DNA from 3 places in the Fictibacillus sp. NPDC058756 genome. Region 2 is predicted to be linked to each of the others. Evidence: riboswitches for the same ligand, from Rfam matches in the RefSeq annotation. Region 2 holds a riboswitch; each other region holds the start of a gene.
What was found. Region 2 has a riboswitch for lysine ahead of lysA (diaminopimelate decarboxylase). Riboswitches for the same ligand answer to the same signal wherever they lie in the genome.
Positions count from the first base shown of each region.

Region 1: another riboswitch for lysine. It lies ahead of ACFW35_RS06070 (aspartate kinase); the one in region 2 lies ahead of lysA (diaminopimelate decarboxylase).
Region 3: another riboswitch for lysine. It lies ahead of ACFW35_RS08885 (amino acid permease); the one in region 2 lies ahead of lysA (diaminopimelate decarboxylase).

Region 1 covers NZ_JBHYPU010000001.1:1,211,806-1,222,910, reverse strand. Annotated here, with positions in the region: gene sdhA (succinate dehydrogenase flavoprotein subunit) at 1-514, opposite strand, end outside; gene ACFW35_RS06080 (succinate dehydrogenase cytochrome b558 subunit) at 530-1,138, opposite strand; gene ACFW35_RS06075 (YslB family protein) at 1,444-1,890, shown strand; gene ACFW35_RS06070 (aspartate kinase) at 1,932-3,170, opposite strand; lysine riboswitch at 3,285-3,473, opposite strand; gene uvrC (excinuclease ABC subunit UvrC) at 3,539-5,290, opposite strand; gene ACFW35_RS06060 (glycosyltransferase family 2 protein) at 5,654-6,394, opposite strand; gene ACFW35_RS06055 (alkaline phosphatase family protein) at 6,398-7,855, opposite strand; gene ACFW35_RS06050 (lysylphosphatidylglycerol synthase transmembrane domain-containing protein) at 7,852-8,790, opposite strand; gene ACFW35_RS06045 (NAD-dependent epimerase/dehydratase family protein) at 8,777-9,730, opposite strand; gene trxA (thioredoxin) at 9,851-10,162, opposite strand; gene ACFW35_RS06035 (histidine phosphatase family protein) at 10,279-10,869, opposite strand.
Region 2 covers NZ_JBHYPU010000001.1:1,589,202-1,600,306, forward strand. Annotated here, with positions in the region: gene sigF (RNA polymerase sporulation sigma factor SigF) at 1-90, shown strand, start outside; gene ACFW35_RS07985 (stage V sporulation protein AA) at 214-834, shown strand; gene ACFW35_RS07990 (stage V sporulation protein AB) at 824-1,246, shown strand; gene spoVAC (stage V sporulation protein AC) at 1,265-1,720, shown strand; gene spoVAD (stage V sporulation protein AD) at 1,732-2,748, shown strand; gene spoVAE (stage V sporulation protein AE) at 2,750-3,100, shown strand; gene ACFW35_RS08010 (stage V sporulation protein AE) at 3,101-3,697, shown strand; gene ACFW35_RS08015 (spore germination protein) at 3,663-5,135, shown strand; lysine riboswitch at 5,201-5,377, shown strand; gene lysA (diaminopimelate decarboxylase) at 5,454-6,794, shown strand; gene ACFW35_RS08025 (peptidylprolyl isomerase) at 6,862-7,296, shown strand; gene ACFW35_RS08030 (DUF309 domain-containing protein) at 7,405-7,917, opposite strand; gene ACFW35_RS08035 (segregation/condensation protein A) at 8,054-8,797, shown strand; gene scpB (SMC-Scp complex subunit ScpB) at 8,804-9,397, shown strand; gene ACFW35_RS08045 (hypothetical protein) at 9,411-9,770, shown strand; gene ACFW35_RS08050 (type III polyketide synthase) at 10,572-11,105, shown strand, end outside.
Region 3 covers NZ_JBHYPU010000001.1:1,754,180-1,765,284, forward strand. Annotated here, with positions in the region: gene ACFW35_RS08840 (LysR family transcriptional regulator) at 1-71, opposite strand, end outside; gene ACFW35_RS08845 (benzoate/H(+) symporter BenE family transporter) at 194-1,456, shown strand; gene ACFW35_RS08850 (winged helix-turn-helix transcriptional regulator) at 1,926-2,273, opposite strand; gene ACFW35_RS08855 (GNAT family N-acetyltransferase) at 2,414-2,947, shown strand; gene ACFW35_RS08860 (DinB family protein) at 3,024-3,116, opposite strand; gene ACFW35_RS08865 (hypothetical protein) at 3,205-3,429, shown strand; gene ACFW35_RS08870 (glycosyltransferase family protein) at 3,585-4,772, shown strand; gene ACFW35_RS08875 (tetratricopeptide repeat-containing glycosyltransferase family 2 protein) at 4,806-5,882, opposite strand; gene ACFW35_RS08880 (hypothetical protein) at 5,935-6,402, opposite strand; purine riboswitch at 6,655-6,757, opposite strand; gene ACFW35_RS08885 (amino acid permease) at 6,788-8,203, opposite strand; lysine riboswitch at 8,287-8,470, opposite strand; gene ACFW35_RS08890 (GDSL-type esterase/lipase family protein) at 8,576-9,292, opposite strand; gene ACFW35_RS08895 (class D sortase) at 9,585-10,223, opposite strand; gene ACFW35_RS08900 (processed acidic surface protein) at 10,227-11,105, opposite strand, start outside.

The DNA of each region.
Region 1 (11,105 bases), 380 kb from region 2:
GGCATTGTCCTTCATCATCAATGATGGCAGACAGGAATTCCCATCCTTCGTACTTTGTAACAAGTCCTGCAACTTCATGACGGCGAACCTGCTCGTCAAGCGCATATAACAATTGCTGTCCTGTTGTCGCACCAGCGAACGCTGTACGGTGATGCTGAGTTCCACCGAAACGGCGGAAATCCAGCAAACCTTCTGGTGTTCTGTTGAACATAACACCCATTCGGTCCATTAAGTGGATAATTCCAGGAGCAGCATCACACATAGCTTTTACAGGCGGCTGGTTTGCTAAGAAATCACCGCCATAAACTGAATCATCAAAGTGTTCCCAAGGTGAATCCCCTTCACCTTTTGTATTTACAGCACCGTTTATACCGCCTTGAGCACAAACAGAATGCGAACGTTTTACTGGAACTACTGAAAAGAGGTCGACATTTACACCAGCTTCAGCTGCTTTAATTGTAGCCATTAACCCGGCGAGACCTCCGCCAACAACGATAATTTTTTGATTACTCAATTTGTCTCACCCCTTTTAAATGAATGCAAAAATAGTACGTACGCTAACGATAGCAAGTGCTACGAACACACCCATCGTTACGTAAGTTGAAATCTTCTGTGAACGAGGCGAAACAGTAAGGCCCCAGCTGACAAAGAACGACCATAGTCCGTTAGCAAAATGAAATACTGCAGATAATACTCCAATTAAGTAGAACGCGATCATAAAGGGAGAACTTAAAATATCAGTCATCATAGAGAAGTTTACTTCCGCCCCCAGCGCAGCCTGAACGCGAGTTTCCCATACATGCCATGCAATAAATATTAATGTGATAACTCCTGTTACACGCTGAACAAGGAACATCATATTGCGGAAATATCCATAACGACTAACATTATTCTTAGCCTGGAATGTTATATAAAGACCATAAACCGCATGAAATAAAATTGGTAAGTAAATTACAAAAGTTTCTAGGAAAATACGAAACGGCAGATTTTCCATAAAATGTGCTGCGGCGTTAAATGCATCAGCATCCCTAGTTGCAAAATGGTTTACAACCAAGTGCTGAACGAGAAAAAGCCCTATAGGAATAACTCCTAAAAGTGAATGAATCCTTCTGTTTACAAAATCCTTACTGCCAGACATTCTCTTGCCCCCTTCAAATTTAGCCTCTCTCTGGCTGCTAATCTTTTGTTCCTCTCCACATGTAAGCGTTTTAAGTTCCCTCTTTTTTAGAGGAAAAAGTGTTAAACAATTAGTTTAATCAACTAGCAACATGTCCATTTTACTCCCATCGTTTGACACCGTCAAGAAAACGCTAACAACTTAATTGGGATATTTTATTGATACATAAGCGTTTGTTCTTTATTACTTTTTCGACAAATACCGAGTTGCTATAGAGTTTGCTCCCTTAACCCGTTATAATGAAAATTAGAAAGAAGGGATGCAGAATGTTTAAACAAAAAACAAAGGACGAGACTACCCCTGTCGAAAAGCCTTCTGTTTCAGCTTTTGGGTACGAGATCCTTCGCAGCGATTTATTACCTGAACTTCTTGGTAAACAAGAAAGAAATATTCTATATTGGGCTGGCAGACACCTTGCCAGAAAATACCCTTTACATACAATGGAAGAAGTAAGTGCTTTTTTCAATGAAGCAGGCTGGGGTAATCTCGAAATGATTGAAGCATCAAAAACAGAAATGGTGTTCTCACTTCATTCGTTACTTATCGAACAGCGGATCGAGAATTTCCAGCACAACACTTTCAGTCTAGAAGCTGGTTTTCTAGCAGAACAAATTCAGCTGCAAAAAAAATGTACAACTGAAGCACTTGAGTCAATGAAACGCAATAAAGTTTCCATTACGGTTCAATGGGACAAAAAAGATACAATTGAATGAACAAAAGCCGGCTGATGCCGGCTTTCTTTAATTGTAAGAAATTATTGGTTTTGAACAGGAACACGTGCATCCAGTTCAAATGTGTCGTGAAGAGTTTCAATTGATTTAATCATATCTTCCTGTTTCACTACAGTTGAAACTTTAATTTCAGATGTACTAACCATTTTAATCATTACATATTGGTTGGATAGTGCTTTAAACATCATTGCCGCTACACCAGGGTTAGAGATCATTCCTGAACCAACGATGGATACTTTAGCAAGGTTGCCTTCATAACTGATAGATTCAAAGCCAAGTTTATCTTGATTTTCAGCAAGTACTTCTTGAGTTTCTGATAATATACTGGAGTCAATGGAAAAAGAAATATTGGTCTTTTCTTCGTTCATCACGTTTTGAATGATAATGTCTACATTTATTCCGTTGCTTGCCAAGATCGTGAACAAATCCGACAAAGCATTAATTTCGTTTGGCATGTTGGTTACTGTAATCTTTGTTATGTTACCTTCAAAAGCTAAACCTCTAACCATTAAGTTTTGTTCCATAGTTGCTTCCTCCTCTACTAGCGTTCCTCGTTCATCACTCATACTTGATCTGACTTCTAAAACAATCGAATAGTTTTTTGCAAATTCTACAGCTCTAGGGTGCAGGACACCAGCCCCAAGATTAGCCATTTCAAGCATCTCATCATAAGAAATAGACGGTATTTTTCTTGCTGTCTTAACTGCACGAGGGTCAGTCGTGTAAACACCGGTAACATCTGTATAAATGTCACAGCGATCAGCTTTCAGAGCGGCCGCCAGCGCTACAGCGGTTGTGTCTGATCCGCCTCTTCCAAGTGTTGCAATATCATTCGTCTCAGGAATCAAGCCTTGAAATCCTGCAACCACCACAATATTCCCGTCTTTTAACAAACCGTTGATCCGTTCAGAATCAATGTCTAGTATTCTAGCATTTGAATGATTATTCTCTGTTTGAATGCCTGCTTGCCAGCCTGTCAGGGAAAGGGCTTTATAACCTTCCTGATGCAAAGCCATCGTTAATAAGGCTATAGTGACTTGTTCACCTGTTGTGAGGAGCATATCCATTTCACGTTTAGAAGGATTTTTGCTGATTTCTCCAGCCAATCTGACAAGTTCATCTGTTGTTTTGCCCATTGCAGATACAACAACAACAACTTCATTGCCATTGTTGACTTCGTTAATAATTCTTTTTGCGGCATTTTGGATCCGTTCAACCGAACCGACACTTGTACCGCCAAATTTTTGTACGATTCTCCCCATCTTCTCCAAATCCTTTCCTGTTGTAATTTTCTATCTCTTTAAGAAACAAAAAAGCAACAATAAGGAAAAACCCTATTGTTGCTATATCCGCAGCAAGCCAAGTTTGTTTCCCCCTAGTGAGATAGTCCTCCACACAAGTCCTGGGGGGAATTGTGTGACAGCTCTGTATTTATTCAATACAGGTCCAGCATAAAAGGCTAGAAGTCCTTTTACACTTCGGCAAGAATCCCCTTTCTTCCACCCTCACAAGAGCTTCTTCTCTTCAGATGGGATACTATTGGTTCCTGCTCCTCTACCATCACTTCATTAGAAGCATGGCATATTTATAAAGTTGGTCTCATTTTAACAAAGTTACTAAATGACTGCAACTAGTCTTTTGATAAAAATGCTTTGTTTATTTCTTCCGCAACTGCTCTTGGAACTCCCGCTTCCTGAATCTCTTCTACAGTTGCGTCTTTCATTTTTTTCATTGACCCGAAATGACGGAGCAGCATCTTCTTTCTTTTTTCTCCTATCCCAGCAATCCCATCCAAAGTAGACTCGAACATACTTTTTGACCGGACTTTGCGATGAAAAGAAATGGCAAAACGGTGCACTTCATCCTGCACTCTTTGAAGCAAGTAAAATTCTTGGCTGTTTCTCGGAAGGTGAATCGTCTCAGGCGGATCACCGAGCCACAATTGAGATGTACGGTGCTTCTCGTCCTTTGACAGCCCTGCAACAGGGATGAAAAGATTAAGTTCGTTTTCAAGTACATCTTGAGCAGCTGAAATCTGGCCTTTTCCGCCATCAATCAGGATTAAGCTTGGCAATTCACCTTCTTCTCTCAGCAATCTGGAATATCTTCTGCGAACAACTTCCTTCATAGAAGCATAGTCATCAGGCCCCTCTACAGATTTAATCTTATATTTTCGATAATCCTTTTTATACGGCTTCCCGTCAACAAAGACAACCATAGCTGAAACGGGGTCTGTACCGTGAATGTTAGAGTTATCAAAAGCTTCAATCCTGTAAGGCGGAGCAATTCCCATTCTTTCGCCTAAGTTTTCAACTGCTTTTACTGTCCGTGCTTCATCCTGCTCGATTAATGCAAACTTTTCGTTAAGTGCAAGAGTTGCATTTTTCGTGGCCAATTCAACTAGTTCCTTCTTTTGCCCTTTTTGTGGCTGAAGAACTTTAACATTAAGAAGCTCTTGAATCATATTAGCATCCACCTGTTTGGGCAAAAGAATTTCTTTTGGAAGCAGATGATTTTTTTGAAGATAAAACTGGCCAATAAAAGTAAGCAGGTCTTCGTGTGCCTCTCCGTAAAAAGGAAATACAGAAATATCTCTAGCAATCACTTTCCCTTGCCGAATAAAAAACACCTGTACACACATCCAGCCTTTATCGAAATGATAACCGAATACATCTCTGTCGACTAAATCCGAAGTCATCATCTTTTGTTTTTCCATAACTGCTTCAATATGCTGGATCTGGTCACGCAGCTCTTTTGCGCGTTCAAAGTTTAAGGCTTCAGATGCTTCAAGCATTTTTTCTGACAGCTGTCTCTTCACATCCTGGTAACCGCCATTCAGAAACTTTATGATACCTTCTACCATTTGTTTGTTCTGTTCCTGTGAAATTTCATAAACACATGGACCAAGACATTGACCAATATGATAATAGAGGCATACTCTTTTCGGCATCGTATCACATTTTCTTAGCGGAAAAATACGATCCAGGAGTTTTTTCGTTTCTTGTGCAGCATATGCGTTCACAAAGGGGCCAAAATATTTTCCGCCGTCTTTTTTTATCTTCCTGATATATAAAAGACGAGGATGTTTTTCGGAAGTAACTTTTAAATATGGATAGCTTTTATCATCTTTTAACATGACGTTATAACGGGGATCATGTTTTTTGATTAAGTTCATCTCGAGAACTAGAGCTTCCATTTCTGTAGAAGTAACAATATATTCAAAGTCTCTGATCTCACTGACTAACCGCTGGGTTTTTCCGTCATGCGATCCAGAAAAATATGATTTTACTCTATTTTTTAATACTTTTGCTTTCCCTACATATATTACTTTTCCAAATTCATTCTTCATTAAATAGCAGCCAGGCTGATCTGGAAGCAGCATTAATTTTTGTTTAATTGAGGTCAATATCTATCCACCCCTCTGATGTACCTATTATTTAATCATAATATCATAGAAAATGACTTTTTTAATTCATTACCGCTCATCCCTTTTTTCTGATCTTGCTTTTGGCTCGATTTTTTCATTCACTTCATTGACAAGTTGATTGGAGTGGAAGATGCGAGACTCCTGCAGGATGAGTGGGACAGGTGAGACTCCTGATAGCGCAGAGCGCTAGGAGGCTCACCGCACACCCTGCGGAAAGCGAGCATCTGGAGCGGAAATCAACTACTTACAAATCATTAAAGTTTTCGAAAGAAGCCTTTAAAAAAGACCTGCATCAGTAGGCAGGTCTTGAAATGATAATCATTCATTTGTATCGTAAGAAGGATACTCTCTGATCTTTCTTACAGGTCTTCTCATTTCATTCCATATTCCAGGTATCACATTCCTTAAATATTTCTTGAAAGTGATAAATGAAGTACCTGTCGTTCTAACTTTGTAGGTAATAGGAACTTCAATCATCCGAAATCCCTTTCGAACGAGATTAAGCGTCAATACTTGTGCATAGTTGTAATCATGAATAATTTCAAAGTCTCTCATCGTTTCTCTGTTAAAAGCTCTCATACCAGATTGGCCGTCACGAATCCATCTTCTTAATAAGAGGCATTGCAGCAATGTGAAAAAGTAATTTCCTAGGCGGCGATGCAATTTCATTCCTGAAATCGTTCCTAAAAATCGGGATCCCATTGAATAATCTGCCAAGCCATCAAGCAGCGGCTGAATAAGTTCAGGGATTTCATCAGCTGGATATTCGTTATCAGCATCAATCATTACAGCTATATCTGCCCCATGTAAATAACACGATTCTAATCCCGTTCGAACAGCTGCTCCAAGACCTTTGTTTACGGTATGTAAAATATAATGATCTGCGCCTGCTTCAAGAGAAACTTCTTTTGTTCGATCCGAACACCCATCATCAATAACCATGACTTCAACATCAACAGTTGAATGAAAATCACGGGGGATTTTTCGTATTACTTCTCCGATCGAATCTTCTTCATTATAAGCAGGTAAAAAAACAATGACTTTCGTTACTTTTTTCATGTATTACATTTCCCTGCTTTCTTTTATTGCCTGCTTTAAAACTGGACCTCTGCTGTTTTCCGGAAATGGTGCACCAAGAAGATGAGCGATGGTCGGTGCCAGAGAAACTAAGCTGTGCTTTTCTTCCACTGTTATACCTTTACGGATATGTGGTCCATGCATAATGAATGGAACAAAGCGTTCTCCTTCATCTAAGTGACCATGTCCGCCTATTCCGTCAGCTTGTCCGTGATCTGCACATATGATCAGTGTTGTATTCTCCATATGACCTTCTTTTTCAAGATAGTGGACAAAATCTTCGATGAGCTTGTCTGCTTCGTTAATCTTTTGAAGGTATTCATCATAGAAAACACCTCTGCTGTGACCGGTTTGATCCGTTGCGATCATCTGGACAATAAAGAGATCAGGATTATCTGATTCCATGATTTGCCTAGCTCGCTGCATGATAGAAGGATCTGCCACATCATTTTTCATTACTGCTGTTACCGTTTCAACATCACTGCCCATCGCGTCAACTAAATGTGCGATGCCAAGGAGCTTGCCTTTTTTACCAACCTTTCGCAAGGAATCAAAGATGCTTTCTACTTTAATTCCAAGACGCCAAACCATATTTGATGTGATCCCATGCTCCCGAGGATAAGTCCCTGTAAACATAGAAGAAAAACATACTACAGTTCTTGCAGGATAAACAGTTTCCATCTGTCTGTATTCTGTACCTTCTGCTTTTAACGCATTCAAAAATGGGGTATGAGCTTTTTCAAATCGGTCTTTTCTCATTCCATCCACTACGATTACAATCACTTTATCTGATTTAGCCTGAATCGCTTCCTTCTCAGTGAACTCTTCATATTCGGCAGGCTTCCAATCAAATAAATAACGGTGCAAGATCCATGCAAGCAAGCCGAAACCAGCTGTTACATAAAGGACTGGTGAGTATTGCGCAAGACTTAATCCGCCATCCTTTACCGTTTCAAAAAGGTAATGCCACACCAATAAAAGCATTAGTACTTTTGGCAGCTGTTCTTGGGCATTTCCACTTGTAGAATCACTATTCTTTAATACAAGTTTCCAAAAGCGAGTGAAGTTCAGCCATGTTGTTCCAATTCTCAAATGGTAATAAAGTGTTCCCCAAAAGAACACTGTAAAAAAGAAATAAATACCTGCAGCCAACAGCCATAATGATAATGGCGGAGTTTGCAATAACAGCAATGCGGCTATTAAAGGGATAAATAAATAATTTCTTAAAAAGAGCGGAAAATCATATAAAAAACAAAGAATAAATAATGGTATTGTCCCTGCCAGACTTAAGAAAAATGAAAACCAAAAAGAGGTTTCACTCCATTGCCCGATAAAGTACAACAAGAAAACACCCATTGTAAAAATCGGTGTAAAAGGTTTCCCTTCGTTTAACAGATTCCAGCAGCGTGCAGCAACTTTTTCAAATTTTGACGCTTTCTTCATGTTTGATTAACCTCTTTCTTTTGTTTCAGCGAAAGCCACAGTTCTTTAAAAGATATCGGTGCCCGTACTATCGTAAAAGCTCCCGCTAGATAAGAGAAAACAAATTTAAACAGATGGCTAATAATCGCAGCCTGCAAGGCTACAGCAGGTGTGATGCCAGCTGCAATCAGCGCTGATGACATCGTCGCTTCATATGTCCCTGCTCCTCCTGGTGTAAAATGAAATACCTGACCAGCGATCGTAATAGAATTTACCCATATACTTTCCCACACACCAGCCGTTTCAGAAAATGATAAAAGAGTGCCATAAACAACTGCAGCTTCAAGGATCCAGCTGAGTGAGATGACCAATAATATAACAATTGACCGGGCTGATAAAAGTATACAAAACAGATTTTTAGATATTCGATCTAGGAAAGGAATCTTCTTACGTAAAAGATATAGTAAAAGAATTCCTGTAAAGATAATGACCACAAATACATAAAAATAGTCCGGGGCTAGAGAAATACCTATAAATGATCCAAACCCTATGGCAGCTGCCCCTAGTACAATAAGATCAAAGATTCTCATAACAACAACTGACTCCATAATCTCAGTTTTTCCGGTATCGGTCTTAATGCTGCTTAAATACCCAATTCGCATAAGATCTCCAGCTTTTACAGGCAAGAGATGATTTACTAAAAGACTATAAAACAGGCCATAAAGGTAATGCCGAAAATTAATATTTTTTGATAAATACATCTGCCAGCCTAGTGCTCTCAGGAAAAATGCAGACAGATATCCAAAAAACATAAATAGCAATAAAAAAGGAGAACGTATTAGATTTGTTAATCCCTCAAGAAAGAGACTGTAGCTAAAATACCGTATCGAAAGCCAGACAAAGAGAGCAATAAGACTGACAGCAGCAGCAATTCTTATCGTTTTAAAACCTTTCATAGGTTTTAGCCCATTCAATTGTTCGTTCAATGCCTTCTGATATAGAGATTGATGGCTCAAAATTCAAATCTTTTTCAGCCTTATTAATATCAGCCCAAGTTGATTGTACATCTCCTAAACGATGCGGAAGCTCAATTGTTTCGAGCTGCGGAATAAACAAGCGGAATGTTTCAATGAGCTGTTCTATTGAAACTGGCTTTCCGCTTCCAAGGTTAAAAACTTGGCTCTCTTTCGGGCGTTTCATAACGGATAGAATTCCGGTGATTATGTCATCAATATATGTGTAATCACGAGCTGTCCCTTTAGAAAAAACAGAAACCGGCTCACCTTTTAACATCTTTTTCACAAACAGCGGGATCGCCATATCAGGTCTTCCCCATGGACCATATACGGTAAAAAAGCGCAGTATACTTAAATCGAAGCCGTACAAATGACGATAGGCATGGCAGAATGATTCAGCCGACCATTTGGAAGCTGCATACGGAGAAACAACTTGACCGTTCGCATCACTTTCTTTTAATGGACGGTGACCTTGGTTTCCATACACAGAGGAAGAAGAAGCAAATATAACATGCTTAACCTTGGTCCGTCCTGATGCGTTCAAAATGTTCACTGTTGCCTTTATATCCAAGTCTATGTATTCATGAGGATTTTGTATCGATTTAGGTACTCCAGGAATCGCTGCTAAATGAATAACCGTATCAAACTTTTTATTTTCAAAAAGCTCCATGACGTTTTTTTCGTTAAGCAGATCTAGTTCAATAAATTCAAATCCGGCACCAGCCATCTCTAGCTGATCCAATTTTCTTTCACGGCTGTAATACCCATGAAAGGAATCAATAGCCGTAATAGTAAAGTTTTTGTACAAGTTTAGGGAACGAAGCAAATGGCTCCCAATAAAGCCTGCCCCACCTGTTACCAGTATGTTCACGCTGGTCATCCTCCCCTGAAACTTTTTAATGATAATGATTTTCATTACCGATAGTATTATATCGATAATCAAATTAGGCGTCAACAGCTCCCATAGAAAAAAGCCCGGAATACCGGGCTTTGGCGTTGCTTACTTATGTTTGTTTAAAAGCTCAACTAATGCTTCTTTTGGCTGGAAGCCTACAACTTGATCAACGACTTGGCCGTCTTTGAATACTAGAAGTGTAGGAATACTCATTACACCGTATTTTCCAGCTGTTTCTTGGTTTTCGTCTACATCAAGTTTAACAACTTTAACTTCTTCAAGCTCTTGATCAAGTTCTTCAAGTACGGGAGCGATCATTTTACAAGGTCCGCACCAAGGTGCCCAGAAATCAGCAAGTACTAAACCTTCATTTGTTTCTGTATTAAATGTTTGATCTGATGCATTTACAATAGCCATTTATTTGGCCCTCCTTTTAAATTAACAAAGTGTAAACACAGTATATCATCACAAATTACACAGTTGCTAATAGTTTGCTCAAGCTTATGGTACCCAAGTTTTAATTATGACAAACGTTAAATGGTTTTTGCCTCTTCTAAATGCATTTGACAATTAAACAATTCACAAGACCAGTTTTGATCCTGAAGTTTAAAGATAGAAAGAGACGTGTTATTCAATCCATACCACTTATCCGTTTTGTCCTGTAAAAGAGATTTATAAATCCTCACAAGGAGTGCGCCATGAGTCACGACGAGAACTTTCTGGTTTTCGTGCTTCTGGACAATTTCCTTTAATACTTCCTGCCAGCGTATATCAGCTAGCTCATTTGTTTCCCTTCCGAGCTCAAGCTTAATCCAATCTTCTCCCCAGCGTTCTATTCTTTCAGCTTCAGTAGTTCCTTCTGTTTCTCCAAATGAGATCTCGCGCAGCCTATCATCCGGCACAATGTCCAGTCCTGTTAATTCCTGAATCGCTTCTGCCGTTTTAAAAGCTCTTGATAATGGACTCGCATAGATCGCATCCCATTTTTCTGCACGCAGACGTTCCGCAAGTGCTCTAGCCTGCTTTATTCCCTGATCATTCAATGGAATATCCATACATCCTTGAGCTCTTCTTTCAATGTTCCAATCCGTTTCTCCATGGCGAATAAAGGCTATTGTCGTCACTAAAAACTCCCCCTCTTCAATACACATCAAAGTACATTCTTATCTTTATAAAAGGCTGTTTTCAAATAGATTGTTGTTTTTGAATCGTTTTTTAAAGACACTTCGGTGAAAAGTTGATTGGAGCGCAAGGTGCGAGACTCCTGCGGGATCAGCGGGACAGGTGAGATCACGGCAGGCTTATTAGCCTAGGGGGCTCACCGCACGCCCCGCGGAAAGCGAGCATCCTGGAGCGGAAA
Region 2 (11,105 bases):
GTAGCTGAACGGCTTGCTATCTCGCAAGTTCAAGTATCTAGGCTCGAAAAGAAAATATTGCTATTTATGAAAAACCAGATGGAGACTTAATAAGTCTTGTCTGGTTTTTTATTTTTAGTGGTAGTTTTTGGATGTTTTCTATTGCTAAGCATGATTAGAAAAGCCAAATCGCATACTAAACACAAATGCGCTGAAGAAAAGAGGCGAAGTAAGTTGGATAAAGTAATATACCTTCGTATGCGGCAACGCGTTCAAGTCCTTCAGCATCAGAAAGTAACAATTGGCGATGTCGCGCAAATCGTCGCATCAGATGAAAACGAAAGGAAGATTAAAGAATATATAATCCATGAAGTAACTCCAGAAGACAAGCATTTAATCGTTATCGATGTAATGAGGGTGATAGGTACGATTCAAAAAAATAATCCAGACATCGATGTTCAGACGATCGGACCTGCCCAGTCCATCTTGGAAATCCAGATGAAACAAAAGACATTAGCTCCTGTATATTTTGTACTCGTGTGGCTTCTCCTCTTTACGGGTTCGGCTCTTGCTATCATGAATTTTCATGAAGATGTCAGCATGCAGCTTGTTCACCAGAAAATTTATTACATGATTACAGGGCATTATAAAGAGCAGCCGCTGCTGCTGCAGGTTCCTTATTCATTTGGCCTGGGGCTCGGAATGATTCTATTTTTTAATCATTTGTTTCGAAAAAGGCTTAATGAAGAACCAAGTCCGCTCGAAGTAGAAATGTTCAATTACCAGCAAGACCTCGATCAATATGTAATCGTCCATGAAAATAAAGAAACAGAGAAGAAAATCAATGACAATTAAAGTTTTGCTTATGGCGTTTATTGGATTTGGCGGAGGAATAACTGTAGGTTCAGGCCTCGTTGCATTGATAACGGTTCTGGGGATTGTACCAAGACTGATGCAGCTTTCAAAAACATACCGCTTTATAAGAAGTTACGAGATAAGCATAATTCTTGGTGCCGTTTTAGGCGGATGGCTGAACTTGAGAAATGCTTCCTTCTCATTTTCGCCGCTTATTCTTGCACCGGTTGGATTGTTTGCTGGTATTTTTGTAGGAATGCTTGCCGCTGCATTAACAGAAGTATTAAATGTTTTGCCGATTTTAGCGAAACGAGTGGGCTTTGGGGAAAAAATCATCATTATATTAATGGCTATTGTTTTTGGAAAAATTACGGGGTCCTTGTTTCATTGGATCTATTATATCAACCATTAAGAAGTGGAGTGAAACAACATGGCAACAAAAGAGGAACAACAAGCTTATGCTGAAAAAATTAAACCGATACAACCTAAACCACCATATGTAATCAATTGTTTAAAAGCATTTTTTGTTGGCGGCTTAATCTGTGTGATCGGTCAAGGGATACAAAATTTTTATATGACGTTCTTTAACTTTTCACAAGAAACTGCAGGTAATCCAACTGTAGCAACGCTCATTTTAATCGCTGCTCTTCTGACGGGTCTTGGTGTATATGATAAGATCGGTCAGTTTGCTGGAGCTGGATCTATAGTGCCAGTAACCGGTTTTGCCAACGCTGTAACGAGTGCTGCTCTGGAACATAAAAGCGAAGGGCTAGTATTGGGAGTCGCAACAAATCTGTTTAAACTGGCCGGAGCCGTTATTGTTTTTGGAGCGGTTGCCGCTTACGTTTTTGGAATGATCAGATATATATTTCAGCATGTGATGTGAGGAGTGAGCTTATGAATTTATTAGGCAGACAAACATGGAAATTCGCAAACAGCATCTATTTGAACGCTACTGGTACTGCCGTAGGTCCTATGGAAAGTGAAGGTCCTCTCGGCAGCTATTTTGATAAAACTTATAACAATCTTCATTGCGGACAAAAAAATTGGGAGCTGGCTGAAAGGCAGCTGATGGAAGATGCAATTGATTTCTGTTTAAAGAAGTCAAAGCTTAACCCTGAAGACATTAATTTTTTGCTTGCAGGAGATCTTTTAAATCAGATAGTATCCTCGAATTACACAGCCAGAGGAAATGGTATTCCTTTTTTAGGGGTATTTGGAGCTTGTTCAACTTCGATGGAATCTCTTGCATTGGGAGCCGCCTTGGTAGATGGCGGTTATGCAAACCGGGTTATTGCTGCGGTCAGTTCACATAATGCAACTGCTGAGAGGCAGTTTAGATATCCAACTGAATATGGTGGGCAAAAACCAGATACAGCTACATTTACCGTAACTGGAGCAGGTGCAGCGCTCGTAAGCAAAGAGGTATCAGACATAAAGATTACATCAGCTACTGTCGGAAAAGTTGTAGATATGGGTATTAAAGACCCTTTTGATATGGGCTCAGCTATGGCTCCTGCAGCCGCTGATACGATTGCAGCACATTTTAAAGAAATGAATGTCTCACCTGATGAGTACGATCTTATCGCTACGGGAGATTTGTCAGGTGTCGGAGCTCCAATAGTAAAAATGCTTCTTAAAGAACAAGGATATGACATTTCTGATAATCACCGTGACTGCGGCTTAATGGTCTACCGTTCAGATCAGCAAGTGTTTGCCGGGGGAAGCGGTTGTGCATGTTCGGCAGTCGTAACTTATGGCTTTATCCTGGATGAAATACGAAAAGGGAACTTAAAGAAGGTGATGATGGTCGCTACAGGTGCACTGTTAAATCCTGTGATGGTCCAGCAAAAAGAAACAATTCCAACTGTCGCTCATGCAGTAGTTTTAGAGCGGGCGGAAGGAGGTATGTAAGATGGAATTTCTATGGGCCTTTATTGTAGGGGGAGCAATCTGTGTAGTGGGTCAATTAATGATGGACATTTTAAAATTGACACCTGCCCATGTTACAACATCATTTGTTGTAATTGGAGCTTTACTGGATGCTTTCGGAATTTATGACAACCTCATTAAATTTGCAGGAGCAGGAGCTACTGTTCCAATTACCAGCTTCGGACACTCATTGCTGCACGGAGCAATGGCAGCAGCTGATGAACATGGATTTATCGGTATAGCAATGGGGATTTTCGAGTTAACTTCTGCAGGGATATCATCTGCTATTCTTTTTGGGTTTTTAGTTGCAGTTTTCTTCGAACCAAAGGGGTGATTGAGGGTGAAAAAACGGGTTATTTTCATAACAGATGGAGATTTTTATGCGCTTCGGGTTGTTGAACATGCTGCCAAAATAATTGGCGGACGCTGTATTTCACAGTCTTGGGGAAATCCGACCAAAAAAAGCGGTGAAGAACTTGTTAAAATGATCCGTAAAACCCCTCATGACCCTGTGCTTGTAATGTTTGATGATTGTGGCTTTAAAGGTGAAGGTCCTGGTGAACAGGCTATGAGAATTATTCATCAGCAAGAGGATTTTGATGTTATCGGTGCGGTAGCAGTCGCATCTAAAACACATTTTGCAGAATGGACAAAGGTTCATTGTTCCATGGATAGATATGGTGAACTCACTGAGTTTGGGATTGATAAAAGCGGAGTGCCTGATTTGGAAACTGGAAGAATCAATGGGGATACGGTCTATATATTAGACGAACTGAATCTTCCTTTTGTAATCGGAGTAGGTGATATTGGAAAGATGGCTGGGTTCGATTCAGTTGAAAAAGGAGCCCCAATAACCTTAAAAGCAATCAATCTCATTCTAGAAAGGAGCGAATCTCATGGCAAACACAAAGAACAAAACACCGATCAGTAAAAATATAGAAGAGAATGAAAAGTTCTTAAAAGACCGCCTTGGCATCGGTATAAGTTTTGATGTAGGTGTCCGAAAAATATTTGTACTCAAAAAAGAGCTACAGCTATATTATTGTACCGGTCTTTGTGACAGTGAATTTATCATTATGCTGTATCGCGAGCTTATGGACATGGACCATGGCCACAGATCTCCAGGGAAAGTAAAAGATCTTGTACATAATCACCTTGCTCATCAGCAGGTTGAGCTTACAAAATCACTAGATGAAGCGGTAGACCGTATGCTTTCAGGATTGATCGTCATTTTTCTTGATGGTGAGGAAGAAGCGTTTATAGTAGACGTGAGAAGCTATCCGGGAAGGTCACCAGAAGAACCGGATATTGAAAAAGTTGTAAGGGGAGCTCGTGACGGCTATACAGAAAACATCATTATTAATACAGCTCTTACGAGAAGAAGAATACGGGATGAAAGACTTAGACATGAAATTCTGCAAGTAGGCGAACGATCAAAGACGGATATCTGCATTTCATATATCCAGGATGTTGCTGACCCTGGTCTGGTAGATCTTATCAGAAAAGAACTAAGTAAAATTGAAATAGATGGGATTCCCATGGCGGATAAGACCATTGAAGAGTTTATCGTAAAGCAAGGCTGGAACCCGTTTCCACTCGTACGGTATACAGAAAGACCAGATGTTGCCGCGCAGCATTTAATGGAAGGGCATGTATTAATCATCACGGATACTACACCAAGTGTAATGATCACACCGACTACACTTTTTCATCACGTCCAGCACGCAGAAGAATATCGGCAAACACCATTTATCGGTGCCTTCTTAAGATGGATTCGTTTTAGCGGGATAATCATGTCCGTTTTTTTGGTGCCGATGTGGCTTTTATTTTCAATGCAACAACAGCTGCTGCCTGACTTTATAGACTTTATTGGACCTAATAAAACAACGAATATTCCATTGTTCCTGCAAATTTTGTTTGCTGAAATTGGGATTGATATTTTAAGGCTGGCCGCCATTCATACTCCAAGCTCACTTTCAACGGCAATGGGGCTGATTGCTGCAATTCTGATCGGTCAAATTGCGATAGATGTTGGTTTGTTTGTTCCTGAGGTTATGTTGTACGTGGCCATAGCAGCAATTGGTGGATTCTCGACCCCAAGTTATGAACTTAGTGTAGCGAATAAAGTAGTCAGACTTGTTCTTATAGTATTAGTTGTACTGTTTAAGGTCCCAGGCTACATGATTGGAGTAACGTTGTTTATTCTTTACTTAAGCACCATAAAAAATTTAAACACGCCATATCTCTGGCCGTTCATACCATTTAATCCAAAAGCGTTTTTGCAGATTCTTGTACGGGTTGCCGTGCCGCTGTCAAAAGTGCGTCCTAGCATCGTACATCCGCAGAATAGAAAAAAGCAGCCAAACTAATGTATCTGTCCCTTGTGGATTAACAAAAATTGTGTTAAATTCATAACTAATTCAATATATGCCTCATTTGAGGTAGAGGCGCAAAACGAATAAGTAGCATATGGAGTTCATGGAAGACGATGAAATATGTCGAAAGGTCAATTTGCCGAAGTGTAAAAGGAGATCCATTTCTTTTTATGCTGGGCCGCTGCTGAACAAGCAGCGGACTGTCACTACAACAGTAGTGGAGAGCTATTCCGACATGAGGGCACGGTCATGACAGCCTGCCTTAATTGCGGCTGTCTTTTTATTATTGTCGGGATTGAATTCTTCATCATCATGGAGAGGAGATTAATTGTGAATTTACATGGCACAGCTAAAATCGGAGAAAATAATCATCTTTGGATAGGCGGAGCAGATACGGTGAAACTTGCTAAAAAGTATGGCACACCGCTTTATATATATGATGTTGCTTTAATAAGAACTAGAGCGAGAGGATTTAAGAAAGCATTTGAAGAAAAGGGTGTTGGATATCAGGTAGCATACGCCAGCAAAGCATTTTCATCGATCGCGATCATTCAGCTTATGGATCAAGAAGGGTTAAGTTTGGATGTTGTTTCCGGCGGGGAACTTTATACAGCACTCCAAGCAGAATTTCCTGCAGAACGTATCCATTTTCATGGAAACAACAAGAGTGTTGAGGAATTAGAGTTCGCACTTACAGCAGGAGTAGGGTGTATTGTAGTAGACAATTTTTATGAAATAAATCTGTTAAAGATGCTTTGCAGAAAACTGAATAAGAAAGTGAAGATCTTATTGCGTCTTACACCTGGTATTGAAGCACATACCCATGATTACATCATAACCGGTCAGGAAGATTCTAAATTTGGTTTTGACTTAGGAAGCGGGCAAGCAGATAAGGCGTTGCAAGTAGTCCTTGAGTCTGAGTTTTTCGAGGTGCTCGGCATACATTGTCACATAGGTTCTCAAATCTTTGAAACTGAAGGTTTTACTTTAGCAATTGATAAGCTGTTTAGCCACTTTAAGATTTGGGAAGAGAGCTATCAATATTTTCCTCGCGTCGTGAATCTAGGCGGAGGCTTTGGTATTCAATATACTTCTGATGACACACCTCTTGAGCCAGAACAGTATGTAATGGCAATGATTGATGAAGTCAATCGTAAAATGGCTCAATTCGAAGAAAAACCAATGCCTGAATTATGGATTGAACCCGGGAGATCACTCGTTGGAGATGCTGGGACAACGATCTATTCGATCGGTTCTCAAAAAGAGATTGAAGGTGTAAGACATTATGTGTCTGTTGATGGCGGTATGACAGATAATATTCGTCCAGCTCTTTATCAAGCAAAATATGACGCATATACAGCAAACAAGATGAACGATAAGCCTGCCCAAACAGTATCAATTGCAGGAAAGTGCTGTGAGAGCGGAGATATGCTCATTTGGGATTTGGAGCTGCCTGAAGTGACGGATCAAGATTATCTTGCTGTATCTTGTACAGGAGCGTATGGATACAGTATGGCAAACAATTATAACCGAATACAGCGTCCAGCAGTTGTTTTTGTAGAAAATGGTGAAAAACAGCTTGTTGTTAAGCGAGAAACGTACGAAGACTTAGTCAGACAGGATGTGCCCCTAAAATCAAAGGTTTTTGTGTAAATTAGTTTACGGGGATGTCATTTCACCGTACAATGGTATGTGAATGAAACATAAGGAGGCCAATTTAATGAAAAAAGGTTCAATCGAATTCGAAAATGGCGAAAAAATATTATTTGATCTATATCAAGAAGAAGCACCTGGAACTGTAGAAAACTTTGAAAAGCTTGCAAACGAAGGATTTTATAATGGAGTAACATTCCACCGTGTAATTCCTGGTTTCGTAGCACAAGGCGGAGATCCGACTGGAACTGGTGCAGGCGGTCCTGGTTACTCAATTCCTTGTGAAACAGAAGGTAATCCTCACAAACATGTAGCAGGATCTCTATCAATGGCTCACGCTGGCCGTGATACTGGTGGAAGCCAGTTCTTTATTGTACACGAGCCTCAGCCGCATCTGAATGGCGTACACACAGTTTTCGGACAAGTTACTGAAGGAATGGACACTGTTTTGCGCATTAAGCAAGGCGATGTAATGAAAGAAGTTAAAGTTTGGGAAGAGTAATATTGAGCGGCCCCGGGTATCCGGGGCTTTTTTTATTGTAGTTTGATAAGCTGAACGCATAAAAATCCCCTGTCATGGATTCGGTTGACAGGGGATTTAGATTTTTTATTAAAGAATTCTGTTCTTTTGCAATTTCTGCTTTTCTCTTTCCTCGATAACAGGTGTTCGGTCTCTTAATCTATGTTTATGAATAATAGTCTCGTCTCGAACAAGTTTTGATTTCCATGCCTTCCCGGTTTTTTCGGCTTCTAATATGCATGTTTTTTTCAATGACGGTGTTAATGGGAGTAAAAAAGGCTTAAATTCTTTTTGCTGAACAATCTCATTTTTCCTATTCTCCAGCAATTCAAAGAGAGTGTCAGGTTCCAGACCAAGTGAATGAAGTGCAGCTTTTTCGCTTTGAAGTTTTTGAATTCCGCTTGTTATCATTCTTTTTGCACCGTTCATATTAAGGCGTCTCTGGTGGTAGAGAGCTACAGCGATCTGGATGAGCCCCGGCCAAAGGTTTCCTTTCATTCCTTCGTTCTTCCAATGCTCCTCGAGTACTTCATGGCACTCAAAATAGTCTTGTTCAGTATGAAAAAAGATTAGATAATCAATCCAAGCTTTCGGATAATTCAACTTGTGCCCACACCCCTTTACTTTTTCGCATTTAGTTTACCATAGGCCTATGACTAATAAAAATACAGCTTTTGTATGTTGAAAATATGATATAATTTTATAATACAAAAAACGTTGATAAAACTGGGGAAATGTTATGAAATATAGTGTGAAGCTTGATGGATTTGAAGGTCCGCTTGATTTGCTGCTTCATTTAATTCAAACATACGAAGTAGATATTTATGATATACCTGTAGCAATAATTACAGAGCAATACTTGCAATATATACATACGATGAAAGAGCTTAAACTGGATGTTGCCAGTGAATATTTAGTCATGGCTGCAACTTTGCTTGCGATAAAAAGCAAGATGCTTTTGCCGAAGCACGAGGATGATTTTCTTGATCATCAGTTGGAATTAGACGTGGAAGAAGATCCGAGAGACGAACTTGTGAGAAGGTTAATTGAATACCGGAAATATAAGTTTGCAGCAGATGAATTAAAAGAAAGAGAAGCTGCAAGAAGCTTAGTTTATACTAGAGAACCGCTCGATTTAAGTCAGTTCGAAAAAGAGGAAACAGCTCAGCAGGTAACAAATGTAACGCTCTATGATATGCTGCAGGCAATGCAGAAGGTCTTTCAGGAAAAAGTGACTCGGTCACCAAGACAAACAACGATAGAACGCCAGGAAATGCCGATTGAAACCAGAATGGACCAGATTAAACAATCACTCCTATCTGTTGGAGGCAAAAGACGTTTTACCGATCTTTTTGATAAAAGCTCAAAAGAGCATGTGGTAGTTACGTTTCTGGCCATTTTGGAATTAATGAAAGTAAAAAGTATTAACTGTGAGCAGCAAGACCATTTTAGTGAAATTTATATTACCATGATAGAGGAGTAAAAGGATTTGGAACGAAATGAAATAAAAGCGGTTATTGAAGGTTTGCTCTTTGTCAGCGGAGATGAAGGCATCGACCGAAAACAAATTGCACAAGTTCTTGAAAAAGACAGCAAGGAAATAGATGAGATTATTAATGAGCTGAAAGAAAGCTACCTTTCACCTGACAGAGGTATGACCATCGTTGAATACGCAGGATCACTTCAGTTCGTAACGAAACCAGATCATGCAGTTTTTTACGAGCGTCTTGTTGAAACCCCTGGTCACTCTACTCTTTCACAAGCGGCTCTCGAAACTTTAGCAATCATTGCCTATAGACAGCCCATTACGAGATCTGAGATCGAAGAAGTCAGAGGAGTGAAGACAGAAAAGCCTCTTCAAACTTTGTCTGCAAAAGGGCTTGTAAAAGAGGTCGGAAGGGCAGAAGGAACTGGGAGAGCTATTTTGTACGGCACTACCAAAGCATTTTTAGATCATTTCGGCCTTCAGACGATTAAAGAACTGCCTCCGCTCCCGGAGAACATTCAAGAGGAGAGCGTGGAACAGGAAGCAGACCTATTCTTTTCAAAGTTTCAGGAATCTATATCTTTTGAAGATAACTAAGGGGGAAGCTGTTTTGCTGATTCATCATATTGATGGTATTGAATTAGAAAAAGAAAAACCGAATACATCAGAGGATTTCTTTAACCGTTCAGAAGCAGCCTACGAAATAAATGGTGAAAAACATACCTTTCATCTTCTCTATGTGCGTTACTTTGAAGAAAAACTTGAAGATGAATTAAGTCAGCATGATTTCTGGAAGCAGCATCTTCAAAAATATAAACTCCGTGAAATAGCAGCATTAGCAGCACTCAGCAAAAATGATTCATATTTGAAAAGAAAACGAGTTTATATTAACGAATATGAAGACTTTAAGAGTCTATTTATGAATCCTGATGAAAAAACATTAACCAATCTTCTACAACCATTTGAATAATTATTTTAAACAGCCAAGTCTTTGGCTGTTTTTTTATTTGGCTTATTTCTAAAGGCTGTTTTCGCTTTTAGAAATAAAAAAAGAAAACATCAAAATGGAGAAAATGGCCTTTCTTAAAGAAGCCTTATTATTCAGGGTTGCTTTTGTTAGTAGATGATTTCCTCTTCAGGATGCTCGCTTTCCACAGGGCGTGCGTTGAGCCTCCTGCCGCTTTGCGCCATTAGGAGTCTCCACCTGACCACTCGTCCCGAAGGAGTCTCACCTTGCGCTTCAATCATTTGCATAGGAAGAAAAAAAGAAAACATCAAAAAGCAGAAAAGAGCCTTTTTAAAAGAAGCCTTCGTATATAAGGTTGCTTTTGATAGTAGATGATTTCCGCTCCAGGATGCTTGCTTTCCACGGGGCGTGCGGTAAGCCCTCCTGCGGCTTATGCCTTTAGCAGATTCTATTGTTTCAAGGGATTGGTGCACCAAAAAGTATGTAAGAAATTCTACATTGAATAGTTAATTGGAGCGGAAGGGCGAGACTCCTCGAAAATGAAAATCACCGTTTCATCGTGCGATATATCGGTGCCGGAGCCTTCCTTGTCCTGCAGCATGAGTGGGACAGCTGAGACCGTTCGATGCGTCGAATGGGCTCACCGCACACCCTGCAAAAAGCGAGTCCTGTAACGGAAATTAACCACTTACAAAAGCAGCAAAGTTTACGAAAACAGCCTTTTATTTCTTACTTGTTCTGTTTTAAATAGAGGGTTAAGGGTAAATTAACAAATAAGTAAACGAGTCGAAGGAGAGAAATCTTTTGCCCAGAATAGCAGCAGTCGAAACCGTTAATCCCCCTCACAAACTATCGCAAAAAGAAACGATGGAATTTGCAAGAAACTTATTTCAAAATGCATTTTCAGATATTGAACGTTTATTAAAAGTTTTTCAGAATGGTGAGATTTCATCAAGATATTTTGTAATGCCGATTGAATGGTTTAAAGAAAAGAGAAGTTTTCAGGAAAAAAATGATTTATACATAGACTTTGCTACGAATCTTGGAGCAGAATGCATCCATAAATGCATGGGCCCATCAGACAGTCCTATAATCCCTTATGAAAATATTGACGCAATCTTTTTTATTTCCAGTTCCGGGATATCCACTCCTAGTATAGAAGCCAGAATCATGAATATGCTGCCGTTTTCCTCTCATACGAAACGAATACCTATATGGGGCTTAGGATGTGCAGGTGGTGCATCAGGCTTTTCGAGAGCTTTTGATTATTGTAAAGCATATCCGAAGTCAAACGTGCTCGTATTGAGTGTTGAATTATGCAGCTTGACGTTCCAGCAT
Region 3 (11,105 bases), 160 kb from region 2:
TTCTTTGCAGCGGTCGTGATCTTACCTTCTTCTGCTATAGTGACAAAGTATTTTAACTGTCGAATATCCAAGATGAAACCTCCATCATACCCAAAAGATATAATAAAAAGATAATACAGATATTTTAAGTATTGATAAATTGAGTATACACTAAGATTTAGTGTGATTCATAAGTTGAAGGAGTGTGACTTTGTTGTTCAAAATAAATACCATACAATTTCCAAAGCTTTTATCGGTTGGGAATATATCGAATGGTTTTGTGGCCTGGCTGTTTGGTTCAGCAGGACCATTATTAATTGTATTACAAGCTGCTGCAAAAGGTCATTTGTCTGGTAGCATAACCAGCTCATGGATTTTCGCCATTTATGGAATGGGGGGACTCCTAACGCTCATCGTCTCCTTATATTATGGGCAACCCATTGGCTATGCCTTTTCAATACCTGGAGCCATTCTTGTCGGCTCAAGCTTAACCCATTATTCTTTCAACCAAGTGGTTGGTGCCTATATTATAACCGGGATCCTTATTTTTCTTTTAGGATTATCTGGCCTTGTTACAAAATTGATGAAGGTTTTGCCTATGCCGGTTATGATGGGGATGGTGTCAGGCGTCTTACTCCCTTTCGGAACTGAAATGATCGGGTCGGTTGTAAAAAATCCTTTACTCAACGGAATCCCGTTATTTGTCTTTCTTGCTCTTTCTTTTTTCTTGCGATTTTCAAAAAAGTTTCCGCCTATATTAGGGGCGATCATTGCAGCAATTCTTTGTCTTAAATTTTTGCCGAACGTTTCTGTACAGCATCTCCATATAACAATGGGCATTCCCCATTTTATCATCCCATCATTTAGTTTTTCCGTTGTAGGGGAACTTGTCATTCCGTTACTCTTAACGGTTATTGCCATTCAAAATGCCCAAGGGATTGCTATGTTAGAGGCCCATGGCTATCATCCACCGATCAATGCCATGACCAATTGGAGCGGAATCGGTACCATTATAAATGCTTTTTTTGGGGGCCACCCAGCCTGTATTGCAGGTCCCATGACGGGCTTACTTGTTAATAAAGAATCAGGCAAACTTGAACATAGGTATGTCGCTGCTATTGTATTAGGAGTATTATCCTGTCTATTTGCTCTATTCTCTCCAATAGCCTCGCAAATTCCACATGTCATTCCTGCCTCATTAATTCAATTACTAGGTGGCATCGCCATGATTAGTGTACTGGTTGACTCTTTGAAAATGAGTTTCTCTGGTCCCTTCAAATCAGGCGCCCTCTTTTCCTTTATAATCACAATCTCTGGGATCTCTATTCTCCATATCGGAGCGTCATTCTGGGGTCTGGTTGGAGGTACCTTGGCAACCATATTCTTGGATAAACAAGATTTTTATAAATCCGAATCAAGTGACCAAAACAAAGAAACTAACTTGAGTGAAGCTCTTTGCAAGGACAAAATTTCCTAACACCGTTACTTTAGACCTCGGATACATCTCATGACACAATAAACGGACACCTAGACATAGTGCGGTCTAGGTGTCATTTATTTCTTTTTATAGAATAAAAACCTCATTTACTTATGATAAGGCTCCCCACTATTAATCCTAAACTACATCTTCAACAATCTTGTCCGTTTGTTGATTAAAAGGAGTTAAAATCTTATCTTATAATAGCCATCTATTATATGTTTGTATTTTAATCTGCACTGAATCACAAATTTCATTAATTAATGGGTTTTTCTGTTCTAATTTTCTGTTTCTGCTTCACTTTCGTACATTTTAATGATTTCAGGAGTACTCATGGTGCATTTCTTTTTACGCATCCCAATCAACTCCTTTGTTCTTATAATCACATTATACCAAACGCATGTTCGCGACACGGATTTTAAGCATAATAAAAACAAAAAAGTCCCCGTTTCAGGGACTTTATTAAATTCTAACCTTCTATACTTTTATTTTGCATAGCCTTACCCCATTTTGCCAGGGATTCTAAGGATGGAATCAAGTCCTCTCCCGCTTTCGTTAATGAATACTCTACTCGTGGCGGAATCTCGATGTACTGCTTGCGAACAACAATTCCCTGATTCTCCATTTCTTTTAATGACTGAGATAGTACCATGTTTGTAATTCCATCTACTCTACGCTTTAGTTCGTTGTAACGAAGAGTTTTGCCTTGGTATAATGCCCAAATAATCGGAAGCCGCCACTTGCTGCCTATTAAGGTCAGAGCAAAGGTTAATGGGCAATCTTCTTTTCTTCCGTATTTTGTTGCTTCACTGCTCATGGATCTTCCCCCTTTACTCAGTTTTTACTGACTTACTCATAAATTACTGCATACTTGTTTTCGTTTCATAATGTAATAAAATTATATCGTAACCAGTTAAAGTGCAAGAGAATTTTTAACATTAGAAAGGTGTGAAAGCTTTGAATCTGAAATATGAACTTTTACCTGATGAAAAAATAGAATACTGTAGAGATCTTTGCAATGAACTCATGGTTTTTCAAAAATCGAAAGCATACATAAAACCGGAATTGTTCGATAACATGAACTTTGAAACAAGGCTTGTTCCTTCAGTAAATAAAGCTATTCATAACTATACGGTAGTAGTTAAAGATGATGATAAGATTGTAGCCTATGTATATTCCAATATCTCTCCCAAAGAAACGTATGACAATGAGTTTGCCACTTTCTTTGATATGTCTACAGTAGGCAGGGATAATGTAGGATGCCTATCCCAATTTTATATTAAAGAAAAATACAGACAATATGGCATTGGTTCTAAGCTTTTTAATATGTCTATTGAATGGATCAAGCAATTTGACGATGTCGAAGATTACTTCATCTATGTTTCCAATGGCAACAATGATGCGTTGGAATTCTATAAACGGAAAGGATTTTCTGTCAGTCATGATATTTTAGATGGATTTATAACCGTTCTGCGGAACAAGAAACAATAAATCAAAAAAATACAAAAGGCGTACCCTGGTATAAGTGGAGTACGCCTTTGAAATAACTTGCTTCAATCTTTACTACCTAAAACATCAGTATTTGGAGGTTTATATCAATTTGCTTTATCATTGCCATAATCTGACCTTTGTGATGATACTCATGTGTGATTGTATGCAATCCCTTCGATCATCACATATCATATGTGGTATATTATTCCTTAAAGTGTCATGAATTTTTTAAGTCAATAAAATTAGGAGGATTTTCGATGGCAAAGTCAAAAGCAAAGAAAATGAGAGAAAAGATGATCCGTGAAGGTAAACGTAATCCACATGCGGATCGAAGTATTTTCGCTCATTCGGAAATATATAAATTGATGGCTACAAAGAAAACCAAAACAAAGCAAGATAAATTGAATCGAATCAAACATAAAGAGCGGATATCAGCAGCTGGATACAGCGATGATAGTAACCGTTCTTTTTTATTTGTCTAAATTACTACCTTTCGTTTTTCTCCTTCTTCCCCCCTATTTCCTTGTTAACCCAAAACGATAAACTCTTTAAATCTTTTATTTATAGGTTTATGCCGCGACAAGCCTTCCTTTTTATACATATGGATAACTACTTGATAAAACAGAAAGGCGATTCTATGAAAATTCTTTTCCTCGAAAGTCATCCTATGTGGATTTACGGTTTACCTAATGGTTTAAAGGAGCTTGGTCACACGGTTATTGTTTCAGGACCTGTCAGCAGAGAGAATATTTTAGATATGATATCTAAATATGAACCTGATTTGATTCTCTCTATGGGTTGGACACCAGAGCATTCAAAAGAGAAACAACCTTGGATACGTGATGCTGCTAGATCAGCTCATATACCGTTAGTGTATTGGTCAACGGAGGACCCGCTTCACACAAAAAATTTCACTTTACCTTTAATATGTACGATGCAGCCGGATTTTGTTTTTACGGTCACTCCAACTTTGTGTAAAACGTATGAGAAATTAGGGATAAAAGCGTCACACCTGGATTTTGGTTACCATCCAATTGTTCATTACCATACTGAACCGTACAGCAAATACAGTGCAAATATCGCAGTGGTTGCAAATGCTTACCCTGATTTTTTAGAACAAAATCCTGATGTTTTTCGTTCTGAGTCATTTGAAAACTTAATATTGCCGTTATTAAAAAAGAATATTCGAGTTGATTTTTGGGGAAATCATTGGGAAAGGCTAGGAGATCAATTAGGTGTTCCTATTCCTTCTGATTGGATTCATGGATATCTGAATTATAAAAAAGCTCGTAAAGTATATAGTTCATCCAAAATTGTGATTGGACTGCAAAATTGTACAGACCAATTATCCCAGAGAACATATGAAGTGCTAGGTTCAGGAGGCTGTCTGCTGACTTCGGACACAGAAGCCGTACGAGAAAAGTTTGTACCTGGCAGGGATTTAATTGTATCTTCCTCACCTGAAGAAACAATTGAAAAAATAAAATATTATTTAAAAAACACTAAACAAAGAGAAATTATCAAAAAAAATGGAATGGATGCTATAAAACCACACTCCTATTATTATAGAGCGAAAGAAATGATTAAAGTGTTAGTGAAAAGAGGTATCATTAGCTCTGAAATAGCCGCCGGGGACAAAGGAAAGCTGATTAATTACAAAAAAGAACTTGAGAAGAATTACAACCTTCACTATGTGAATTTAGGAGATACTCTAGGACAGATTTCTGTGCGTTATGAAATTCCTTTGAAAAAAATAATGAAGATCAACAAGTTTACATCAGATAAAATTTATGCCGGACAAATTATCAAAATTAGTAAAAAGTAAAAACAGACTGTTTATACGGTCTGTTTTATTACGTTAAGTTCTTATTTCTTTTTTGATCAACTTTTGATTATTAATTAATCCTGGATCATATGGTAAATAATCTAAAGCAATTGTATTATGTTTATAAGCTTTTTTAAAATCGCCTTTTTTGTAATAACAAATAGAGAGTTTTAGATGTGGGAGCCAAGTCCATGAAGGAACATGATAAAATCCCATACAATTTTTATCCCAAGTAAGCATAGATGCATATTCGTACCAATAGATTGCTTCATTCACCTGATTTTTTTCTAAGAATAGATTTCCCAGTCTGCAGCAAAAGTCTGCACGAGGACAATCATACTCAAAAGATTTATAGAGAATTTCTCTCTCTTTTTCTTGGTCATCTAAAAAATGATAACAATCAGCCAGTCTTCCACAAGAGGCAATTTTATCTTCTTTCCATGCTTCTTTGTGATTTAAAAATAAGGTATAGTATGTGATTGCTTTATGAAGTTCATTATGACGCATGAGTTCATTTGCGTAATAAAAGAGATCTCTCGGTGAAAATGCTGCTCCTTTATCTAACTGTTTCTCATAAATCCGTAAATTACGTTTGGAGTTGTCAGTTTTGTTTTTTAAATGATGAATACTTATATCACTGTGGAATATTGGACCGCTTACTTCTAAATATTCATGAACAGCACCATTCCATTTAAATTGACAACTGGATTTAACTAATCTATTTCTCTTAATTATGAATGAAGGATTACCAAACTTGTCTCTATTCACAAGGTACTTCATTGTAACCGAATTAACTGCTGGATTTAAATGATCTTTCAGTTGTTTAAGTAACTTCCTGTTTGGTTTATTTATAACATCATCAGCATCCAGCCACATTATATATTGTTTTGTAGCTAATTTAAAAGAATAATTGCGGGCAGAACTAAAGTTATCCACCCATTTAAAATCATAAATTTTATCTGTATATTGCCTTGCTATATTCTTAGTCTGATCAACAGAACCTGTATCAACTATTATTATTTCATCCACTAAATCGTGAATTGAATCTAGGCATATAGCAATGGTATTCTCTTCATCTTTTACAATCATACACAAACTAATGGTAATCAAGGATTATAGTCCTTTCAATGGGATATATAATCAATTCTTGTAAGAGCAGTTTTTAAACTAGAATTATTGGAGGAATAATATAACCTTTTGGTGAGCTCAGTTTATTAGGGTTATTCTTTAAAAGGAATATAGGATTTATATGACTTTCTTCAAATAAGTTTTCTGCTGAAAACCTTCTAGTAATATCAGAAGATTCTTCTCCTTCATCCAGCATAAAATCTCCAGAAGGCACATAAGAGTCCAATTGATAATCACCAGTTGGTACATATATGCCATATAGTTCATAGTCCCCGGTAGGTACATATCCGGCAGTTGGAATATAATCCCCTGTAGGCACATATAAGCCGTAATGCTCATAATCTCCGGTAGGCATATACCCGCCAGTTGGAATATAATCTCCCGTAGGCACATAAAAACCTCCAGTTAGCTCGTTCACGGCAGAAGGAACATAATCACATGCTGGATCAAAAAATCTTTTGTTTGCTGCTTTCTTCTCTCTTTTATTTTTCTTGCTAACCACTTTTCCACTTCCTAAATTAATAGCTTGTTTTACTTTATTAACATATGTATTCAATGTGAAAAATGTGTCGTACTATATCTCGTCTGTATAGAGTCATCTTTTAACAATAAAAAACGTTCCTGGTCACCTCGTTATTTATTTTGAGTAACAAAAAACCGGAGAATCGCTTCTCTCAAAATGAGTGAAACAATCCTCCGGTATAATAAACGGAACAGAAATAATCCAATACACCCTTATATGAAAAGGATGTTTGGTAATATTTGCGTCACTCGTAGTCAAACCCATTTATGGGGGTTTGGTAGAAACTTGCAGGCCATATCCCTGCGATTATACGAGCTTATTAAGTTAATTCACTTTATAAGTTAAAGTTTAAAAAAAGAAAACATCAATCAGAGGTTTTACTTTTCTTAACAGTATACTTGTTAAATAGAGGGTATACAAGAAATCCTATAAGGAAAAGACCTATTCCCAAAGTAAATGTTTTCGCGTCTGCTGTTCCAGAAATGATAACCCAGCTGGAATAAATCAATGCAAATAAAGCAATTGCTCCATCTTTTACTCGAGATCCCTTGATTTGATCATACGTCTCGCCCTTATAAACGAGTTTTAAGAAGTATAGTGCTGATACTAAATAAGGAATCAAATAAGCTAATGTTGCAGAAGTTGTTAAGAACAAGTAAGCTTCACCAATAGTGCCTGAAATTGTAGAAAAGATAAAAATCTGAGACATTATATTCGTTACAGATAAAGCTTTGACAGGGCTTCCGTTCTTATTTACCTTTCCAAAGTAAGCTGGGAATACACCAGATTTTGCAGCTTGATAGGGAACTTCTGAACTTAGCAGTATCCACCCAATGGTAGATCCAAAAAGTGAGATAACCGCTAGAAGACCCATTAGTGATGCTCCAGTATCACCGATCAGAACAGATAAGACATCTACAAATGGCTTATCAGAAGTCATAAGAACTTCTCTTGGAAGTACATTCATTGTTAATATCGTAGTAATCATATAAATACTTAAGGCTATTAATAAACCGATTATCGTAGCTTTTTTTACGTCTCTTTGGGAAGTTGCTCTGCCAGATAAAACAACAGCAGATTCAATTCCGACAAAAGCCCAAAGCGTTGCAATAGCTGCCATATTGATTTGACTGCCTAGTCCATGTGAAACTCCAGATTCATCAACCACAGGGAAATATGCGTCAGCAAATATAGAAGATTCAACGGCGAATAATGCAGCAACAATAAATAACATAAAACCGATTACTTTAGAAGCAGTAGCAACAAAGTTAAGCTTTCCTGCACCATTGATGCTTGTAACTAAAATAAAGTGTGTAAACCAAAGTAATACCGTACAAACTATAAATGTAATCATCTTTCCAAGTTCAATGTTTTGATTAAGTACGGTACCTACAACCTTTGAGCTTTGCATCATAGGGAAAAAGGTTGATAAATATCCTGCAAAACTGGTGATGATTGCAACGTTGCTTATCCAGTTCGCAACCCAGTATCCCCACACCATACTGAATCCAGCTACGTTTCCTTTTTTCGGATTTGAGAACATTGCTTTTGCATAACTTTGAGGACCTGCTGTTAATTCTGGTTTTCTAATAGACAATGAACCGAATACTAAGGCAATCATTAGTACCCCAAAGCCTGTAACTGCCCATGCTGCTGTAACTCCTAATGGACTGGCTGTTTGAGCTAACGTATTCGGGAGCATGAAAATTCCCGACCCTACCATATTTCCAACGACAAATGCTGTCAAAAGCCAAACGCTCCAATTGCTGTTTTTCATGATGAAATAAACCTCCTAAGAATTTAGCCAATAAAAAAAACACGTATGGAACAGCCCATACGTGTCATAACCAGCTTCCCCAAATAATCCCTGATAGCTCAACGCAGGAAATAACTCCTGCGACAGTTCTGCACCTATTAAATGCAGCCCCAATGCGCCATTGAAGTGGACAATGGAACATTTCGGCACTAATTCCTTTCAAACTGTCTTCAATGGCACCACTTGCCTCTGATAGTTTTACTAATAATTAATGCGACCTCTACCTCACTGAGATTAATGTGAGGACTTTATATTTAATTTAACCACGAATAGTAGATTAACAAATTTCTGCAACTACGTCAAATGGAATTTTTTGGATCATTGTTTGGTGCTGGTTTACCTGTAATCAGAATTTTGTTTTACAGAATCAAATACTCTTTTTCCAATAAGCGCATAGCCTTTTTCATTCGGGTGGAGATTATCTGCGAAATAGTCTTTCTTATTTTTATTAATAAAGAGGTCATCAGTCCTTATAAAAGCAACATTTTTATGATCTTTCGTAACTTGTATAGTTGATCGGTTCCAATTTAATATAGCTTCATTTACTGTTGACATATCTGCATATTTTACTTTTGGATTATATATGCCTAAAATATAAATGGTTTTGGATGATTCCTTTTCTTGCACCTTCTTAATAATTTGGTTTAAATTATCTTTATAAATTTCTTGATTGGTTTGAAGTTCTTTCTTATCAAACTTAGTAAATCGATCAGTACTTTTTATAAAATCATTTGTACCTATATTAATAAAAATAAAGTCTGAGTCCTTTGCCGTCTCAGCGATTTCTTTATTCTTTAATCTTTTAAGCAAGTCGGTGCTTGTATCGTTCGGAACACCATAATCGTTTACTACTAGCCTTTTATCAGTTTCTTCCTCATACCTCTCTTGTACATCCCCTATATAGCCGTTATCCTCAGTATCACCTAACCCATAGGCTAAGGAGTCACCAAGAGCAGTTGCTTCCATTTCGTCTTTACTAAAAGATTTAACTAACAATGCACTTGCTAATAAAACTACTAAACAAATTACAATAATTACGGAGCTTTTTTTCATTGCTCAACCACCGGCTTTCATGTTGATATTCTAAGTATGTAACAGACGGGTATACTTTTAGACCATTCATACATTATTTTGTAAACATACCTTTTTTATTGGGATGTTAAACAACAATTTGAAGAATTGCATAAAGAAAACTTGGCTGATACCAAGCCTTTTGCGTCAGCCTTAGTTGCGCTTATACTATCGACCTAAACTTGTTGCCACGTCGAAAATCACCGTCCTAACAAGTTTATACTTTCTGATAATGCAAAAAAACAGCTGAATGTACTTCAGCTGTTTAAACTTTTTACTTATTCAATTGCTCTGAGATTAAATTAGCGACCAATATATACCGCTCAGGTGAATCTCCAATATAATCAAACGGATAACATGTTGAAACTGTTAAAGTTGCTCGTGGTTTAGGAACGATTACGGTACGGTCGTTTTTGTCGACGATTCTTACGTTCTTCACTTTGTACGTAAATTTTCCCGCTTCCGTTTCGACTACTAATATGTCACCTTTTCCAACTTCACCAAGTTTTCGAAACACTGTATCCCTGTGACCAGATAATACAGAATTGTCGTTTTCACCAGGCAAAACGCTTTTTGAAAAGTGTCCTACCCCTTTTTCTAGTTCTTCTTCGTCGGTTCCGTGAACAATAGGAAGTGATGCTCCTAACTTAGGTATGATCAGTTCTCCTATATTTTCACCCTTTTTTGGACGTACTGGATACAACACATCATTTGTTTCCTGTCTCATTTCTTTTTGAGCAGGATTCGATTGATAATCATCAGCTGATTCCTGATCTGTTTTAAAAATCATATAGCCTTTCACGAACTTAAAAGCATTCGTAGTGCTGAACCATAGTCCAAACAAGATAAATGCAACAGAGAATGTAAGAAGAATGAACCGAAGTTTGCTTCTTTTCAGTTCTGTATCTTTCATTGATTAGAATCCTTTAACACGAAAACGTCTGAAGAAAAGAATACCAGCGGCAGCAATTGTTAATCCAGCAAGGGTGTTCCCAACATGATTTGTAGCAGTTTTCGGCAGTTCTCCGCCCTTTATCGTTTTAACGGGTGGTTTAGCCGCCATTGGAGCTTCAGTAACAATTTTCTCAGCTTCCTGGATGTCTTTTCCTGTATCCTGGATAAGTTCAGAGCCAAACATATCAGCTGTTAATACTAGATCAAGAAGTAGTTCACCGTTCGTGTTATAGATTTCCATAACTAGGTCATTACCGTTTGTTGAATCCATTGTCATTAATGTATCTATAGATACTTGCTGCTTTTCACCTTCTACAACAAGATAATATTTTGTCTCAATCTGCAAAAGCTGCTTCATTTCTGTAAAAATGGCGAGCACCTCCGCAATCTGTTCAGCTGAGAGTTCATCCGCTGTTTCAAACTCTTCAAAAGCCATCATTCTTTCCCCAAGAAGCATCATGCTGTCAAGGAAAGCTGGGTCTTCCCAGTTTAATGTTTCAAGATGTACAAAAAGCTTTTCCATCTCTTCATCAGTCAGATCAATTTCGGTAAACAAATCTGCAAATTCATCTTCCAAATATTCATCGCCATTGATGTAAAAATCAACAGCCCACTGAAGATCTTCAATGTATTCATAGCTTTCAAGAGAGTCATCATTTTCTTTTAATAGTTCTTCAAGTGCTTCTACTGATTCAAGATTGTACTCTTCAAGAAGCTGCTGAAGATTTTCATCGTCAATTGGTGTTCCTTCCCATCCGTTTAAATAAAAATCTACAGATGTTTCAAGATCTTCATTGAATAAAAAGTAAGGACTGTCTAGAACATCTTGTCCTTCTTCAAT